4 regions of the Escherichia fergusonii ATCC 35469 genome follow, and region 4 is predicted to be linked to each of the others. Evidence: predicted binding sites of a transcription regulator. Region 4 holds the regulator's gene; each other region holds the start of a gene.
The links. Region 4 encodes Fur, which represses iron uptake genes when iron is present. Its sites were predicted from a motif close to ATAATAATGAGAACNACTATCAA; they were not measured.
Positions count from the first base shown of each region.

Region 1: exbB (tol-pal system-associated acyl-CoA thioesterase) is a predicted target of Fur. The motif match lies at 2,084-2,106, and genes of this name have one in related genera.
Region 2: fhuF (siderophore-iron reductase FhuF) is a predicted target of Fur. The motif match lies at 1,355-1,377, and genes of this name have one in related genera.
Region 3: sodA (superoxide dismutase [Mn]) is a predicted target of Fur. The motif match lies at 1,197-1,219, and genes of this name have one in related genera.

Region 1 is NC_011740.1:3,011,544-3,014,919, forward strand. Features, by position in the region: gene yghA (NADP(+)-dependent aldehyde reductase) at 1-817, shown strand, start outside; gene exbD (TonB system transport protein ExbD) at 856-1,281, opposite strand; gene exbB (tol-pal system-associated acyl-CoA thioesterase) at 1,288-2,022, opposite strand; gene metC (cystathionine beta-lyase) at 2,274-3,376, shown strand, end outside.
Region 2 is NC_011740.1:4,506,261-4,509,636, reverse strand. Features, by position in the region: gene EFER_RS21995 (hypothetical protein) at 1-307, shown strand, start outside; tRNA gene EFER_RS21985 (tRNA-Leu) at 742-828, shown strand; tRNA gene EFER_RS21980 (tRNA-Leu) at 857-943, shown strand; tRNA gene EFER_RS21975 (tRNA-Leu) at 977-1,063, shown strand; gene EFER_RS21970 (DUF1435 domain-containing protein) at 1,102-1,338, opposite strand; gene fhuF (siderophore-iron reductase FhuF) at 1,479-2,267, shown strand; gene bglJ (DNA-binding transcriptional activator BglJ) at 2,327-2,998, opposite strand; gene EFER_RS21955 (helix-turn-helix domain-containing protein) at 2,956-3,376, opposite strand, start outside.
Region 3 is NC_011740.1:3,956,384-3,959,759, forward strand. Features, by position in the region: gene yiiM (6-hydroxyaminopurine reductase) at 1-434, opposite strand, end outside; gene sodA (superoxide dismutase [Mn]) at 504-1,124, opposite strand; gene rhaT (L-rhamnose/proton symporter RhaT) at 1,411-2,445, shown strand; gene rhaR (HTH-type transcriptional activator RhaR) at 2,442-3,290, opposite strand; gene rhaS (HTH-type transcriptional activator RhaS) at 3,362-3,376, opposite strand, start outside.
Region 4 is NC_011740.1:2,486,734-2,490,109, reverse strand. Features, by position in the region: gene chiP (chitoporin ChiP) at 1-581, shown strand, start outside; gene chiQ (ChiQ/YbfN family lipoprotein) at 631-957, shown strand; gene fur (ferric iron uptake transcriptional regulator) at 1,041-1,487, opposite strand; gene uof (fur leader peptide) at 1,480-1,566, opposite strand; gene fldA (flavodoxin FldA) at 1,776-2,306, opposite strand; gene ybfE (LexA regulated protein) at 2,446-2,739, opposite strand; gene ybfF (esterase) at 2,879-3,376, opposite strand, start outside.

The sequences.
Region 1 (3,376 bases), 520 kb from region 4:
GCCAGGCATCCAGGCGAAGATGACACCAGTGCCGGATTGCGGCGAGAAAACCTATGTTGGTAGCGGTCGCCTGAAAGATCGTAAAGCACTGGTGACAGGGGGCGATTCCGGAATCGGTCGTGCTGCCGCCATCGCTTACGCGCGTGAAGGCGCTGACGTGGCGATCAGTTATCTTCCTGTGGAAGAAGAAGACGCTCAGGATGTGAAAAAGATCATTGAAGAATGCGGACGCAAAGCCGTCCTGCTGCCGGGCGATTTAAGCGATGAGAAGTTTGCCCGTTCGCTGGTTCACGAAGCGCAGAAGGCGTTAGGCGGGCTGGATATTATGGCGCTGGTCGCCGGGAAACAGGTTGCCATTCCTGATATTGCAGACCTCACCAGCGAACAGTTTCAAAAGACCTTTGCCATTAACGTTTTCGCGCTGTTCTGGCTAACCCAGGAAGCGATCCCCCTGCTGCCGAAAGGCGCCAGTATCATCACCACTTCGTCAATCCAGGCGTACCAGCCAAGCCCGCATTTACTGGACTATGCGGCAACGAAAGCGGCGATTCTGAACTACAGCCGTGGCCTGGCAAAACAGGTCGCGGAGAAAGGTATTCGGGTGAATATTGTCGCGCCAGGCCCTATCTGGACAGCACTGCAAATTTCCGGCGGACAAACGCAGGATAAGATCCCGCAGTTTGGTCAGAAAACGCCAATGAAACGCGCGGGGCAACCGGCAGAACTGGCTCCTGTATATGTTTATCTGGCAAGTCAGGAGTCGAGCTATGTCACCGCAGAAGTGCACGGCGTGTGCGGCGGAGAGCATTTAGGCTAAAAAAATGCCCGGTTGTGAAAAGCAACCGGGCATCATTTTTATTTCGCTTTGGCAGTTTCTTCGCCAACCAGACCTATCTTCAGGTAACCCGCCTGATGCAGTGTGTCCATTACCTTCATCAACATCTCGTAATCGACGGTTTTATCCGCACGGAAAAAGATGGTGGTGTCTTTCTTGCCTTCGGTTAACGCATTCAACGCCGTAATCATTGTTTCATCGGTGACCGGATCGTTACCGATAAACATCGAGTTGTCCGCCTTCACCGACAGATAAACCGGTTTTTCCGGGCGCGGCTGCGGCGTGCTGGTAGAAGCAGGCAAGTTCACCTTCACATCTACCGTCGCTAACGGTGCCGCCACCATAAAGATAATCAGCAAAACCAACATAACGTCGATAAACGGCGTCACGTTGATATCATGCATTTCACCGTTATCGTCGAGATTTTCATTAAAATGCATTGCCATGGCGTATTACCCTACGCGTAATTTCTGTGCAACACGTACCGGATGCGCAGCGGCGCTGGCTTCCAGGTCCAGGTCACGGCTTTGCAGCAACAATACTTGCGCAGCAACATCGCCCAGCATCGCTTTAAAACCAGCAATCTGACGGGCAAAAATGTTATAGATAACCACCGCCGGAATTGCCGCCACCAGACCAATTGCGGTCGCCAGCAGTGCTTCTGCGATACCTGGAGCAACAACGGCCAGGTTGGTTGTCTGACTTTGGGCGATACCGATAAAGCTGTTCATAATGCCCCAGACCGTACCGAACAAACCGACAAACGGTGAAATTGCCCCGATAGTTGCCAGGAAGCCATTACCACGCCCCATATACCGGCCAACAGCGGCAACGCTACGTTCCAGGCGGAAACTGGTACGCTCTTTTATGCCATCGTTATCATCACTACCCGCAGAAAGCTCCAGCTCGTTTTGCGCTTCGTTCAGCAGCTGCAAACTTAAGCTGTATTTACCAAAATCACCGGCGATTTCGCTGGCCTGATCTAATGAGCGAGCGTCAGCCAGCAGTTGCTGTTCACGCTTAAGGCGACGTTTCTGTTTAAAGAACTCCACGCTCTTGGTGAAGAAGATTGCCCAGGTGACTACGGACGCCAAAATAAGCCCAATCATCACGCACTTAACGACAATATCGGCGTGCTGATACATACCCCAGACGGAAAGGTCCGTCTGCATTAAATTATTACCCACTGTGTATCTCCAGGACGCAAATCACAAAATCTGCGCATAATAATATCAAAACGACGTCGAATTGATAGTCGTTCTCATTACTATTTGCATACTGCCGTACCTTTGCTTTCTTTTCCTTGCGTTTACGCAGTAAAAAAGTCACCAGCACGCCATTTGCGAAAATTTTCTGCTTTATGCCAATTCTTCAGGATGCGCGCGGCTACATTCATGCTAGTTTAGACATCCAGACGTATAAAAACAGGAATCCCGACATGGCGGACAAAAAGCTTGATACTCAACTGGTGAATGCAGGACGCAGCAAAAAATATACCCTCGGTGCAGTAAATAGCGTGATTCAGCGCGCGTCTTCGCTGGTCTTTGACAGTGTGGAAGCCAAAAAACACGCGACGCGCAATCGCGCCAATGGCGAGTTGTTCTATGGACGGCGCGGAACGTTAACCCATTTCTCCCTACAAGAAGCGATGTGTGAACTGGAAGGTGGCGCAGGCTGCGTGCTGTTCCCCTGCGGGGCTGCGGCGGTTGCTAATTCTATTCTTGCTTTTGTCGAACAGGGCGATCATGTGTTGATGACCAACACCGCCTATGAACCGAGTCAGGATTTCTGTAGCAAAATCCTCAGCAAACTGGGCGTAACGACATCGTGGTTTGATCCGCTGATTGGCGCAGATATCGTTAAACATGTGCAGCCAAACACTAAAATCGTGTTTCTGGAATCGCCAGGCTCCATCACCATGGAAGTCCACGACGTTCCGGCGATTGTTGCCGCCGTGCGCAGTGTGGTGCCAGATGCCATCATTATGATCGATAACACCTGGGCGGCCGGTGTGCTGTTTAAGGCGCTGGATTTTGGCATCGATGTTTCCATTCAGGCAGCCACCAAATATCTGGTGGGGCATTCAGATGCGATGATTGGTACTGCCGTATGCAATGCCCGTTGCTGGGAGCAGCTGCGGGAGAATGCCTATCTGATGGGGCAGATGGTCGATGCCGATACCGCCTATATAACCAGCCGTGGCCTGCGTACTTTGGGTGTGCGTTTGCGTCAACATCATGAAAGTAGCCTGAAAGTAGCTGAATGGCTGGCGGAACATCCGCAAGTAGCGCGAGTTAACCACCCTGCTCTGTCTGGCAGTAAAGGCTACGAATTCTGGAAACGAGACTTTACAGGCAGCAGCGGGCTATTTTCCTTTGTGCTTAAGAAAAAACTCAATGATGAAGAGCTGGCGAACTATCTGGATAACTTCAGTTTATTCAGCATGGCCTATTCGTGGGGCGGGTATGAATCGTTGATCCTGGCAAATCAACCGGAACATATCGCCGCCATTCGCCCACAAGGCGAGATCGATTTTAGCGG
Region 2 (3,376 bases), 2.0 Mb from region 4:
AGCTTCAACAAAATACTCCAGATTTAAGGGTGTTGTTGAATTTACAGAAGTATGGGCTACGCGTTATGAACGCAATAAAGATCGCAGATACTATACTCCTTGTGGTGAGAATGACTTTGCTTCATGTTACTGGGTAGTCCCGGTGTCATCATGGCTGGAAAAACTCGAGAACGAAAGAACAGAGCATTTTACTGACTGGAAATTATATGACTCAGGAACATACACGCATTACATTGTCCAAAGTCATGACTTCTACATTGAAATCATTGCTAAAAAAATCACTATCTCACGGAAGTTAAAAAAATGATGCTACATTGCCAGAGCAAAACTCCCGGATTATCATACTACGTTTATTGATAATTTTGACATCCTTTGTGATGAATACTACACAAGGGATATTGAAATTGAGTCTGAAAAATATTGCGAACGAGAATTCACGCAACAGTACCCGCATACCGTGTCGGATGCGGCGTGAACGCCTTATCCAACATACAAAACCTGCACGTTAGCCCTTCGTAGGCCAGATAAGACGCGCCAGCGTCGCATTTGGCATCTGTGCCTACATGTCGTGTCAGGTAAGGCCTGAACGCTTTATCCGACCGACAACCGAATTATCCACAATCCGCCGATGGCCATTTTTCCAGCAATTACACATCTGGCGATAATTAACTATTGACGAAAAGCTGAAAACCACTAGAATGCGCCTCCGTGGTAGCAATTCTTTTTAAGAATTGATGGTATGCGAAGGTGGCGGAATTGGTAGACGCGCTAGCTTCAGGTGTTAGTGTCCTTACGGACGTGGGGGTTCAAGTCCCCCCCCTCGCACCAAAAACCACGTTGATATTGCTCGCACTGGGCGAAGGTGGCGGAATTGGTAGACGCGCTAGCTTCAGGTGTTAGTGTTCTTACGGACGTGGGGGTTCAAGTCCCCCCCCTCGCACCAAACGAGGCGATATCAAAAAAGTAAGATGACTGTGCGAAGGTGGCGGAATTGGTAGACGCGCTAGCTTCAGGTGTTAGTGTCCTTACGGACGTGGGGGTTCAAGTCCCCCCCCTCGCACCAATTATCTTTACTTCCTTCCTTGTTTCTTCCCTGTTTTGTCATCCCTGATTCAAATTCATTATCATCAGCATGATTCCAGCAATAAGCACCAGGCACGATGGTAGCAAAATGTAATGCCGTAACTGTTTGTGATACAACATCACCGGCGTCAACACCAATCCCATCAGAATGACAATCCGCCACTGATCCGGCGATAAATCCGCATACGTCAGCCCTGCAATCAGCAATCCTGGCAGAAACACTCCCCAGCCACTGCCCAGCATACGTTGCAACATGGTTTCATCTCTTTCACTGATAATGATAACCAATATCATATGATAATTTTTATCATTTGCAAGTCAGAGAAATCCCTTGCTATCGAATAAACCTATCGCTAGGATTAGCAATCATTATCATTTAGATTACCATCGCGATTATGGCCTATCGTTCCGCACCGCTCTATGAAGATGTTATCTGGCGAACGCATCTCCAGCCGCAGGATGCTGGGCTTGCACAAGCCGTACGTGCGACGATCGCCGAACATCGAGAACATTTGCTCGAGTTTATCCGCCTGGATGAACCCGCCCCGTTTAACGCCATGACGCTGGCGCAATGGTCATCACCGAATACGCTAAGTTCTCTACTGGCGGTCTATTCCGATCATATCTACCGCAATCAACCGATGATGATCCGCGAGAACAAACCGCTGATCTCACTATGGGCACAATGGTATATCGGCCTGATGGTGCCGCCATTAATGCTGGCGCTGCTGACGCAGGAAAAAGCATTAGATGTGTCGCCGGAACATTTCCATGCTGAGTTTCACGAAACCGGACGCGCCGCCTGTTTCTGGGTCGATGTGTGTGAAGATAAAAACGCAACACCACATTCGCCGCAGCAGCGAATGGAAAAGTTAATCAGCCAGGCGCTGGTTCCGATTGTGCAGGCATTAGAAGCAACGGGAGAGATTAACGGCAAACTTATCTGGAGTAATACCGGGTATTTGATCAACTGGTATCTGACTGAGATGAAGCAACTGCTCGGCGAGGCGACGGTTGAATCGCTGCGCCATGCCCTCTTTTTTGAGAAAACGCTTACTACCGGTGAAGATAATCCACTCTGGCGTACCGTGGTGCTGCGCGACGGCCTGCTGGTGCGCCGCACTTGCTGCCAGCGTTATCGCTTACCGGATGTGCAGCAATGTGGTGACTGTACGCTGAAATAACTGAGGGTGAATATTTGCCAGTAATCGCGCTGCCGGGTCAACTTACCCGGCATTATCGTTTAGACTGCAGTTGGTAATGCACTTTCGGATTGCGTGCCGTGCATATAAAGAAGAATATCGGCGGCATCAAGTAGGCCAGCATCAGAATTGACACCCAACTTCGCCATTACGTTAAATTTATGCGCCCGAATTGTTTTAATATTACGTTTCAATTGTGCAGCGATTTGTATCATTGAATATCCATGCGACATATAATGTAATATTTCACGCTCTGTAGGGCTTAACATGTCGAGATACCACGGATTTCCTGCGCTATCTTTTTTCTGCCGTATACAGGTTAACGAGTTATAAAGATCCTCTTGCAATACCCGTAATGTTGAAGCCTTACTTAAAACCCCATCGAGCGGTGATGGTGATAATGAATTAATTAAGCGCGCTTCCATATCATCATCGGCAATAACCAACCGCCGCATACGCGGATTTTTATTTGCCAGTTCATTCAGGTAAGACAACCCCACTCTGCGTTCTTTACGAATAGCTGAGAGTGAAAAAATGACAGCCGAAAAACTTGTTGTCATCATCGCCATGCGAAAAGCATCTTGTGTCGAGTAGGTATATAACCTGTAAGGATAACCAGGGAAAGTATCAAATAAACTTTTAATACCCACACTGCTCATGACACACTTTTCTACAAGTGCGACATTTCTCTTTGAATTCCTGTTGATTTCCATTCCGTGGCTTCTCCGTAGACTGAAGGCAAGTTCAGCTCTCTGGCTCCCTGAGAACTATTGATCCATGCGTACATTTCAGCATTACTATGAATTGCTAATCGACGCATGGCGCTGTTTTTCTGGGCGCTAATGGTTTTATTACTCTTCTTTAATAAGGAGGCGATCTGATTGATTCCCCAACCTTTTCCAAGGAGCCTTAATACCTTCCGCTCTGAGAGCGTTAAAATAACGGGACGGAAACTGTAATCATGAGGTTCGTCAATAACCGGAGAAAGCAACGCTTTGCTGATTCTGTCGCCACGGAGATTACCGGTACGAATGGTTTTGACCAGGCTATCGATAGGTTCAACATCCGATAGCAGCGTCGCAGTCGGACAC
Region 3 (3,376 bases), 1.5 Mb from region 4:
AGCCAGCCCACTTTACCCGTGTTTTGCATCAGCTGCGCCATATCGCTGATGTTAAAATGGTAATTGAGTTTGTAGCACGGTGAGCGCGGCTGAGTAACCTGAATTAATGCCTCTCCCCAGCGGAAAATATCGCCAATATAAACATTGCTTTCCGTCAGACCGTCGGTTGAGAGATTTTCACCAAACGCAGGCGCAACAAACAAATCTGCCTGTTCAGGAAATTCCCGCGCCCAGTAGAGATAATGCTCGCGAGGATAATGACACAGCGCCCTGTCTGGCCCACCGTGAACGACTTTCTCTGCCTGCTCGTCACCTTCCAGGCCCAGTTCCGTCAGCATCAGTTCGCCGTCAACCTGGATTTTGGCAATTGCGCTGGGTTTACTTTCGGGATAAGCCTGAATCTTGCCTGTGTACACATCAACCGGATAATGCATCTGTTTTCTCCTTCGCAGATACAAAAAAGCGAGCCATCAGACTCGCTTCTCACAGGCGTTTATGCAACCTTATTTTTTAGCAGCGAAACGCGTCGCAGCTTCGTCCCAGTTCACCACGTTCCAGAATTCTTTGATGTAGTCCGGGCGGCGGTTCTGGAATTTCAGGTAGTAAGCGTGTTCCCACACATCCAGGCCCAGGATCGGGAAGCCGGAAGCGCCAGAAATAGCTTCGCCCATCAGCGGAGAGTCCTGGTTAGCAGTAGAAACCACCGCCAGCTTATCGCCTTTCAGCACCAGCCATGCCCAGCCGGAACCAAAGCGGGAAGCTGCCGCTTTTTCAAATTCTGCTTTGAAGTTATCTACGGAACCGAAATCACGTTCGATAGCCGCTTTCAGGTCGCCCTGCAGAGTGGTGCCTTTTTTCAGACCTTTCCAGAACAGGCTGTGGTTAGCGTGACCGCCAGCGTTGTTGCGCAGCACGGTTTTTTTGTCTGCTGGCAGCTGGTCCAGTTTGGTGATCAGCTCTTCAACCGGCAGGTTGGCAAATTCTGGCAGGCTTTCCAGCGCCGCATTGGCGTTGTTGACGTAGGTCTGATGGTGTTTGGTGTGGTGGATTTCCATGGTCTGCTTATCGAAATGCGGTTCCAGGGCATCGTAAGCATACGGCAGGGATGGCAGGGTATAGCTCATATTCTTCTCCAGTTGTGTCGGGCGGTCGATTGTTAACGCCGCGTAAGCAGTTGGTTCATTATAGTTAATTAAATGGTATTGAAAATGATTATCAATGCCGTACTTTTCGTAAGGATATGGTTTTGCAGGAAAATGCCTGAGATGTGAGCCAAATCACCCACTTAATGCGCTGATTGCCAGCAAATCATCATCAGCGGCAACAGGCGAAAGGTTAAAGGTATGCACGATTTTTACACTCATCACGTCGGAAGGGTGACACGACGATAAAAATGATGAGGATTTCAAAATGAGCAACGCGATTACGATGGGGATATTGTGGCATTTGATTGGTGCGGCCAGCGCAGCCTGTTTTTACGCCCCGTTCAAACAAGTAAAAAAGTGGTCATGGGAAACCATGTGGTCGGTAGGTGGTGTGGTTTCATGGATTATCCTGCCGTGGCTGATCAGCGCCCTGTTACTACCTGATTTCTGGGCGTATTACAGCTCGTTTAGCCTCTCAACCCTGCTGCCTGTCTTTCTGTTCGGCGCAATGTGGGGGATTGGCAATATCAATTACGGCCTGACCATGCGCTATCTCGGCATGTCGATGGGGATTGGTATTGCCATTGGTATCACGTTGATTGTTGGTACGCTGATGACACCAATTATCAACGGCAATTTCGATGTGCTGATTAACACCGAAGGCGGACGCATGACGTTGCTCGGCGTTCTGGTGGCGCTGATTGGCGTAGGGATTGTGACCCGCGCCGGGCAGTTAAAAGAGCGCAAAATGGGCATTAAAGCCGAAGAGTTCAATCTGAAAAAAGGGCTGGTGCTGGCGGTGATGTGCGGCATTTTCTCTGCCGGGATGTCCTTTGCGATGAACGCCGCAAAACCGATGCATGAAGCCGCTGCCGCACTAGGCGTCGATCCACTGTATGTCGCTCTGCCAAGCTATGTTGTCATCATGGGCGGTGGCGCAATTATCAACCTCGGTTTCTGTTTTATTCGTCTGGCGAAAGTGAAAGATTTGTCGCTAAAAGCCGACTTTTCGCTGGCAAAACCGCTCATCATTCAAAACGTATTGCTATCGGCACTTGGCGGTTTGATGTGGTATCTGCAATTCTTTTTCTATGCCTGGGGACACGCGCGCATTCCGGCACAATATGACTATATCAGTTGGATGCTGCATATGAGTTTCTACGTGCTGTGCGGTGGAATTGTGGGTCTGGTATTGAAAGAGTGGAAAGATGCCGGACGTCGCCCGATTAGCGTACTGAGCCTCGGTTGCGTGGTGATTATCATCGCCGCCAATATCGTGGGTATGGGGATGGCGAGCTAAACTTTTTGCGCACTGAGATGACGCCACTGGCTGGGCGTCATCCCGGTTTCGCGAGTAAATACCACTGAAAAGTAGTTACTGTCTTCAAACCCACACTGCATTGCAATCTCACCAATCAGTAACCGACTATGTTGCAAAAGATACTGAGCATGGCAAATCCGTACCTGTCGTAAATACTGGTTAATTGTCATCCCCGTCTGCTGGCGAAATTGTTGTCTGAGTACCCGCTCGCTGCATGATTCTTGCTGACAAAACCTCTCCAGCACAAAAGGACGTTCAAGGCTTGCTGCCAGCACGGTTATCAATTTATCCAGCAACGTTTCATGGGCGCTGATTGGCAGATTGTCGCTGGCATAACGATATCGTTGCAGGGTCATCACCAGTTGCCCAAAAAGCAGTTCCGCCATGTTGTTGGCGTGTGCGTCGCGGTGCGTGCTCTCATGTTCCAGTTGGCTGATAACCTGTCGCGCCTGCCCCATGCCAAGGCTTCCCAGCCGCCAGTGAGGGCAATGTTTCGTACCAGAAAAGCCCGGAATAGCGCTTTGCCAGTCGAGATTTAGTGTTAGCCGCTCCGGGCAGTAGATGATGTTTTGTAAAACCAGGTCGTTGACGGAAGTATAGGAGTGGCGATCATCAGCATGAATATAAAACAAATCACCACGGGTAATGCGGTAAGGCCGACCATTCAGCACATGCAGGCCGTTTCCGCGCCATACCAGCACCAGTTCACAAAATTCATGAGTATGTTCTGCAAAAACATCCTGCGGATAGCGATCAGCCACAGCAACAGCTTGTTCGTCATCAGCAAAAAAGTCTTTTTTCAGCAAAGTTAATTGAGTCGCCACCGTTTCTCCCTGGTCTGGTTCCTTGTGCATTATTCGCAATCAGGTGGCGAAATACGTTGATTCTATTCGCGTTACTGCAGAGAAGC
Region 4 (3,376 bases):
ATAAAGTTGACGATCGCAGCGTCAACGATCTTTATGACGGCACCGCCTGGCTGCAAGCGTTGACCTTTGGTTACCGGGCGGCTGACGTAGTGGATTTGCGTCTGGAAGGCACCTGGGTTAAAGCCGACGGCCAGCAGGGATACTTCCTGCAACGTATGACTCCAACCTACGCTTCCTCGAACGGTCGCCTGGATATCTGGTGGGATAACCGTTCTGACTTTAACGCCAACGGCGAAAAAGCGGTCTTCTTCGGTGCGATGTATGACCTGAAAAACTGGAATCTTCCAGGCTTCGCCATCGGCGCTTCCTACGTTTACGCATGGGATGCTAAACCCGCTACCTGGCAGAGCAATCCGGATGCGTACTACGACAAAAACCGGACTATTGAAGAGTCTGCATACAGCCTGGATGCGGTCTACACCATTCAGGACGGTCGTGCTAAAGGCACGATGTTCAAACTGCACTTTACCGAATACGACAACCACTCCGACATCCCAAGCTGGGGCGGTGGTTACGGTAACATCTTCCAGGATGAGCGCGACGTGAAATTTATGGTAATCGCACCATTCACCATCTTCTGATGCCCGACGCGGCAGGTTTTGTGCCTGCCGCACATTTGAGGAGTTTGCTATGAAAAAACTGATTCTCATCGCCATGGTGGCATCGGGGCTGGTGGCTTGTGCACAATCCACCGCGTCACAGGAAGACAGCCGTCTAAAAGAAGCTTACAGCGCCTGTATCAACACCGCGCAAGGTTCGCCGGAAAAAATTGAAGCCTGTCAGAGCGTGTTAAACGTGCTGAAGAAAGAGAAACAACATCAGCAATTTGCCGAGCAGGAAAGTGTCCGTGTGCTGGATTATCAGCAGTGCATTCAGGCAACGCAAACCGGTAATGACCAGGCGGTGAAAACCGATTGTGATAAGGTCTGGCAGGAAATTCGCAGCAATAACAAATAAGTGAGAGCTGTAACTCTCGCTTTTCTTATGTCCCTTGTATAAAAAAGCCAACCCGCAGGTTGGCTTTTCTCGTTCAGGCGGGCTTATTTGCCTTCGTGTGCGTGCTCATCTTCGCGGCAATCGCCTTCGGCACAGTGGCCGTAAAGATAGAGACTATGGTTAGTCAGCCGAATGCCATGTTTTGCGGCGATTTCACGCTGACGCGCTTCGATGGAATCATCACTAAATTCGATAACCTTACCGCAGTCGAGGCAGATCAGGTGATCGTGGTGATGTTGCTGTGTCAGTTCAAATACGGATTTACCGCCTTCAAAATTGTGGCGGGTGACGATACCAGCGTCGTCAAACTGGTTCAGTACGCGATAAACCGTAGCCAGACCAATTTCTTCACCCATATCGATCAGACGTTTGTATAAATCTTCCGCACTGACGTGATGGTTGTCCGGCTCCTGAAGAACTTCCAGGATTTTTAAACGAGGAAGCGTTACTTTCAGGCCAGCTTTCTTTAGGGCGGTATTGTTATCAGTCATGCGGAATCTGTCCTGTTACTAAGCGGTTCACTTCATTAGAAGAAGTGACAGAATTTGCTCTTGAGATAATGCGTATCATTATAGAATTGCCACGCCTAAATGAAAACCACAAGTCCCTGGCAAATATTGTTAATAAAAACGTGGCTCAGCTTACATTTACAATGGCAAGGCCACTTGAACACCGGGACATTGTACAGGTACAACGGCAAAAGTTACAAATTTGTAGCAATTATTTTGATTGGCATTATCTATTAATACGGCGTAGACACGAGTCTACGCCGTATTACGTCAGGCATTGAGAATTTCGTCGAGATGCAATTCTTCAGAAATCTGTTTAACCCATTTTTCTACACGTTCAGCGGTCAGTTCCGGCTGACGGTCTTCGTCGATAGCCAGACCGACAAAGTGGTCGTCATCTGCCAGACCTTTTGATGCTTCGAAATGGTAGCCCGCAGTTGGCCAGTGACCAACGATAGTTGCGCCGCGCGGTTCAATGATGTCGCGGATGGTACCCAATGCGTCACAGAAGTATTCAGCGTAATCTTCCTGGTCGCCACAACCAAACAGCGCAACCAGTTTACCATTAAAATCAATTTCTTCGAGAGTCGGGAAGAAGTCATCCCAGTCACACTGTGCTTCGCCGTAATACCAGGTCGGGATGCCCAGCAGCAGAATGTCATAAGCTTCCAGATCTTCTTTGCTGCTTTTTGCAATGTCATGGACATCGGCAACGTCTTTACCAAGCTGTTTTTGAATCATTTTTGCGATATTTTCGGTATTACCGGTGTCGCTACCGAAAAAGATGCCAGTGATAGCCATGAGTGAAATAACCTCTTGAAACTTATTGAAATGGGGGTGGAAAATTGCCCACGGATAAAGGCAATCATAGCAGAACAGGCAGTCTTGCGGAATCAGCAAACGAGCAGGACTGCACACTGTGCTACATGAAAGTGGAAATTTAAACGATGCCCTGACTACGCAGCGCCGCCAGTTGCTGCATTAACATCTCTTCGATCAGTTCGCTACGGCTCATATTGCGCGATTCCGCCAGCTCGTTCAGCGCCTCGACAGCTTCCGCGTTCAGCTTCAGTTCGACACGCTTAAGGCCACGTACTTTGTCGCGTTTTAGCTGGTTGCGTTTATTAATACGCAGCTGTTCATCGCGCGAAAGCGGATTAGTTTTCGGTCGTCCCGGTCGACGCTCGTGCGCGAACAGATCTAATGTCGTACGGTCCGTTTGTTCTTTGGCCATGATCTTGGTGACTTCGGGGGAAACAATCAGCCAGGCGCCTGCCCGGATGGATAGCGCGCCATAATACATCAGCGCGATGAGTCACGCCAACGCCCACGCGTGGAAAGCGACGCGGACGCTGGGTTTTTAATCAGTTACGTTAATCATTGAGATAGCGACGGATAGCGCGTAATACCGCATCCGGTTTTTCAGCATGGACCCAGTGACCCGCGCCAGCAATCACATGCGCTCGTGCCTGTGGAAATTGTGTCAGTAAATCATCACGATACTGCTCGCTAACATACGGAGAATTGCCACCAGGGATAAACAGGGCAGGGTGATCCCATGCCGGGATTTTCTCCCACCCCACAATATGCGGATACTGATCCCACAATACCGGCACGTTAAAGCGCCACTCCCCGTCAACAAAAGATTTCAACAGAAACTGAATCACCCCTTCTTCATTAAGATGCTGGCGCATTACTGCCGCTGCTTGCTGGCGAGTTTGCGCGTCGGATTCACTGACTGCGTTGATAGCCGCGAAAATTTCATCATGACGGCGTACGTGATAGTCGACCGGCGCGATATCAATCGCCACCAGTTTATCGATGCGATCGGGGGCCAGTGCAGTCAGTGCCATCACCGCTTTACCGCCCAT